DNA from 2 places in the Rhizobium etli CFN 42 genome. Region 2 is predicted to be linked to the other one. Evidence: riboswitches for the same ligand, from Rfam matches in the RefSeq annotation. Region 2 holds a riboswitch; the other holds the start of a gene.
The links. Region 2 has a riboswitch for FMN ahead of RHE_RS08140 (DMT family transporter). Riboswitches for the same ligand answer to the same signal wherever they lie in the genome.

Region 1 (2,198 bases), 1.1 Mb from region 2:
TTTTCGACCGCCGGCGGACCGTTCTTCCCGCAGCGTCAAGCGCTTGAGGAGCGTCCCGCCGCCTGCCGAAAGCCGTTCATCGCCTGCCGTAAAATGGATCTGGACCGGGGTCTCGCCCGGCGGCGACCTCGGTGAGCCGTCCGAGGTAATGCGCCCAGCCTTCCTCATGGCCGGCGCACTGCTCCGCACTTGGGAGGCCGCTATGGGTGAGCCGCAAAAGCGTCCCGCCTCCCTGCTCGATCAGGTCGATCTCGACCAGACTCGATCCCGGCGGCACCACCTCGCTCCCATCCCAGCCGAAGCTGTAGGCAAGCCGATGCACCGGCACCACCTCGCGAAACGAGCCGCGCGCAAAGCGGGCGCCGGTGACGTTGACGAGATAGAGCCCGCCGGGCTCCGGCTCGACCTCGGCCTCCGTCCCCATCCAGCGCAGGATCTTCTCCGGATCGGTCATCAGCGCAAACACCGCCGCCGGCGGCGCCGCAAGATGCGCCTCGCGGCGCACGACGAAAGACTCTGGCATCGCTTTCTCCATGGTTGCCGCCCCGTCTCGGAACGGCGTATCATGCTATCGTATCAGGCTATATTGACGTGGGTGCCCGCAATGGCAGCATGTAGGCTTGAAGATGCGTCCAGCAAGGGGCGGGCGGCTACCTCCAACCTCGCTCATCCCGAAGCGCGCGGGCCGAAGCCTCCAAGGACTCTCTCCAGCGCTGCATCCTGCATTCACTGGGATTGATGCTCCCACCTCGCTCTCTTCGGAGCCTGCTAGGGCACATCTCTCCTCCTCATTCCTGTGCCTGTCACAGGAATCCAGCCACGGCGCGTCCGCGCCGTGAGTGACTCTCCCGCGCCCGGAGACTTGGGTGCGCTGGATCCCTGTGACAAGCACAGGGATGAGGGAGTTTGAAGCAACGCGCAGCATTCGCAACCTCCCTGTGGTAAGCGCCTCTTGAGTGTCGGTAACACCTCGCCGCAGCTGCCCGCACCACGACCAATCCATTCCCCTATTGCCAGCCCGCCGCCTTGCCCCTATTGTCCGCGCCGTTCTCAGGGCGGGGTGAAAGTCCCTACCGGCGGTATGCAGTTTCGATTGCGAGCCCGCGAGCGCCTTCCTCGGAAGGGTCAGCAGATCAGGTGAGATGCCTGAGCCGACGGTCATAGTCCGGATGAAAGAGAACGTGCGCTGCTGCTGCCCTCCGGGCTGGCTTCGGATGCTCGTGATCGCCTTGGGTGATGTGTCTGTACGCCAAAGGAGATTACCATGACACCCACCCGTTATGCCTTCGTCAAAGCCGGCTGGCACGCCGATATCGTCGACCGTGCGCTTGAAGGCTTCCAACAGCTTGTTCCCGCCGAGCAGATCGACGTGTTCGATGTTCCGGGCGCTTTCGAAATGCCGCTCCTGTCGCGCGATCTTGCCGCCACCGGCCGTTATGCCGCTGTGATCGCCGCTGCCTTCGTCGTCGATGGCGGGATCTATCGCCACGAATTTGTCGCCCAGGCAGTGGTCGACGGCCTGATGCGCGCCGGCATGGATACCGGCGTGCCGGTGCTGTCGGTCTCGCTGACGCCGCATCACTATCAGGAAACCGAGCATCACACGCAGATCTACCGCGCCCATTTCGTCGAAAAGGGCCGCGAGGCTGCGCGCGCCGCTCTGATGATCGGGAAAACGCGCGCCGCCCTTGCGGCCTAGAAGCTAGCGCAACAGACGGCGGGATGGGCCCGCCGTCTTCTCCACATCGACAGAAGAATTGATTCGACGCCCCACCCGCGCTGTGGTCCACTCGACCGCGACATGTATCGCCATTCTTAATGCATCCAAACCTCAAGGGAGCTGAAGATGAGCAATGCAATGCGCAGTGAACCCACCACCGAATCCATGAAAACACGACCGGTCGACACCAAGCTCGAAGTGGTCGTCATTCCCGTTTCCGACGTCGACCGCGCCAAACGTTTTTACGAGAGCCTTGGCTGGAGGCTCGACGCCGATTTCGCCAATGATGCCGATTTCCGCGTGATCCAGTTCACCCCACCGGGCTCCGGTTGCGCGATCATCTTCGGCAAGAATGTCACCGCCGCCGCCCCCGGCTCCGCCCAGGGCCTCTATCTCATCGTCTCCGACATCGAGGCCGCAAGGCGCGATCTCATCGCCCGCGGCGTCGAGGTGAGCGAGGTCTTCCACGATGCTTCAG
Region 2 (2,198 bases):
GCTCGCAGCGCTTCGCGGCGGCATCAAGAAGGTGCTGATTCCGGAGGAGAACGCCAAGGATCTGGCGGAGATTCCGGACAACGTGAAGAACAGCATGGAGATCATCCCGGTCTCCCGTATGGGCGAGGTGATCAAGCACGCTCTGATCCGCCGGCCGGAGCCGATCGAGTGGGATGGCACGGTGGAAACGCCCGTCATTACCTCGGTCGAAGGCCTTGATGACACGGGCGCGGCCATAGCGCATTGAGTGGCATTTGCCACATTTATGCCCATTTGGCGCAAAAGACGCGAAAAGGCTGGCGGAAACGCCAGCCTTTTTTGTGAAAACGTCATGGAGACGCTTGCTTTTCCTTGATTTGCAGGGCTTTTGGGTTCCCGGCGGGCCTGATGAAACCTATTCTGCGCCTAGCTTAGATTTGAGTCGTTTCATACCATTTAGAAAGGGGTGGAAACATGAACAAGAATGAACTCGTGTCCGCAGTGGCCGAAAAGGCAGGACTGACGAAGTCTGACGCGGCTTCCGCTGTTGACGCGGTTTTCGACGTTGTCCAGGCCGAACTCAAGAACAAGGGCGACATCCGCCTCGCTGGTTTCGGCAGCTTCACCGTTTCTCATCGCGCTGCAACGAAGGGCCGTAACCCGTCGACCGGCGCTGAAGTCGATATCCCGGCTCGCAACGTGCCGAAGTTCACGCCCGGCAAGGGCCTGAAGGACGCCGTCAACGGCTGATTTGATCGTCCGCCGGCCGTAAACGAGAACGGCTGAGCAGGATTTCGAGGGGTTCGGCACTGCCGGACCCCTTTTTGTTTTGCCCTTGCTGCATGCTGCGCATTGTTTTACGAACGATGCTGTTCTCAGGGCGGGGTGAAAGTCCCCACCGGCGGTAAGGGCTGCGGCCCGAGCCCGCGAGCGCCTTCTCAAGCTTCGCCCGGAGAGGGGTCAGCAGATCCGGTGCGATTCCGGAGCCGACGGTATAGTCCGGATGAAAGAGAATGAGCATGGCCGCGAGCGGGCAGGGGACTGCCGGCGTCTGCGCGCCGTCGCCTCATGCGTCCTGATTTATGTTGGTCCCTGTTCTGGATGGAAGACATGAATCAGAATTCCCTTGCAGTCTCGCAATCTCGCGCCATTGCCGGCGCCGTTTTCATGGTGCTTGGAGGTGTCGCCTTCTCGCTGCTCAACATCGTCACCCAATGGCTGACCATGAAGCTCGCCTTTCCGCCAGCCTCAGCAGCCTTCTGGCAATATGCCTTCGCCCTCCTCTTCTCCTTGCCCTTTCTGCGCAAATCAGGCCTTGCGGCTATGCGTACGGACTATCCCTGGCGGCACGTCGTGCGCGTCGTCTTTGCCGCGCTTGGTGTCGAGGCCTGGGTTTCCGGTCTTGCCTCAGTGCCGATCTGGCAAGCGATCGCGCTGGTCATGACCTCACCCTTCTTCATCATTCTCGGCGCCCGCCTGTTCCTCGGTGAGCGCGTCGGCCCGGCCCGCTGGGCAGCGACGGGTGTCGGCTTTGCCGGCGCGATGATCATCCTCCAGCCATGGTCGGACAGCTTCACCTGGGCGGCGCTTCTGCCAGTGCTCTCGGCGCTGCTCTGGGGTTCCTCCTCGCTTGTCACCAAGAGCCTGACCGGTATCGAGAGGCCAGAGACCATCACCGTCTGGCTGTTGGTGCTGCTGACGCCGATCAACGGCGGTCTGGCGCTTGTGGCGGGCTTCGCCGTGCCGACAGGCGCGGCCCTCGCGCTCTTCTTTCTGGCAGGCCTCCTGACGGTCGTGGCGCAATATCTGCTGAACCCTAGCCTATGCCAGCGCCGACGCCGCCTATGTCCAGCCGTTCGATGATCTGAAGCTACCGCTCAACGTGCTCGCCGGCTGGCTGTTCTTTGGTTATGCGCCTGCCGGCTATCTGTGGTTCGGCGCTGCACTCATTCTTTCCGCGTCGCTCTTCCTCATGAGGAATGAGATGCGTCGGGAAAAACAGGCGGCCTGACGCCGACCCTCTGATAATCTTGCGGGCTGTCATGTCTCTGTCATGGCAGTCCCGCAAAACCCCTCTGTTCGATCGTTCGACATTGGGGGTTTCATGACAATTTCATCCCGCAAGGCAGCACTCGCTGCCGTGCTTCTCGCATCCGTCGCCGTCCCGGCTGCGGCCGAGCCGGTTTTCAACCGCATCGCCTCTTTCCCGGTCGCTGAGA

Region 1: linked by a shared signal. The riboswitch ahead of RHE_RS13755 (6,7-dimethyl-8-ribityllumazine synthase) and the one ahead of RHE_RS08140 (DMT family transporter) in region 2 are both predicted to bind FMN.

The regions. Positions count from the first base shown of each region.
Region 1 covers NC_007761.1:2,798,725-2,800,922, forward strand. The annotation lists gene RHE_RS13750 (SRPBCC family protein) at 77-523, opposite strand; FMN riboswitch at 1,043-1,185, shown strand; gene RHE_RS13755 (6,7-dimethyl-8-ribityllumazine synthase) at 1,265-1,699, shown strand; gene RHE_RS13760 (VOC family protein) at 1,847-2,198, shown strand, end outside.
Region 2 covers NC_007761.1:1,673,841-1,676,038, forward strand. The annotation lists gene lon (endopeptidase La) at 1-247, shown strand, start outside; gene hupB (DNA-binding protein HupB) at 454-729, shown strand; FMN riboswitch at 847-998, shown strand; partial or broken gene RHE_RS08140 (DMT family transporter) at 1,081-1,990, shown strand; gene RHE_RS08145 (esterase-like activity of phytase family protein) at 2,084-2,198, shown strand, end outside.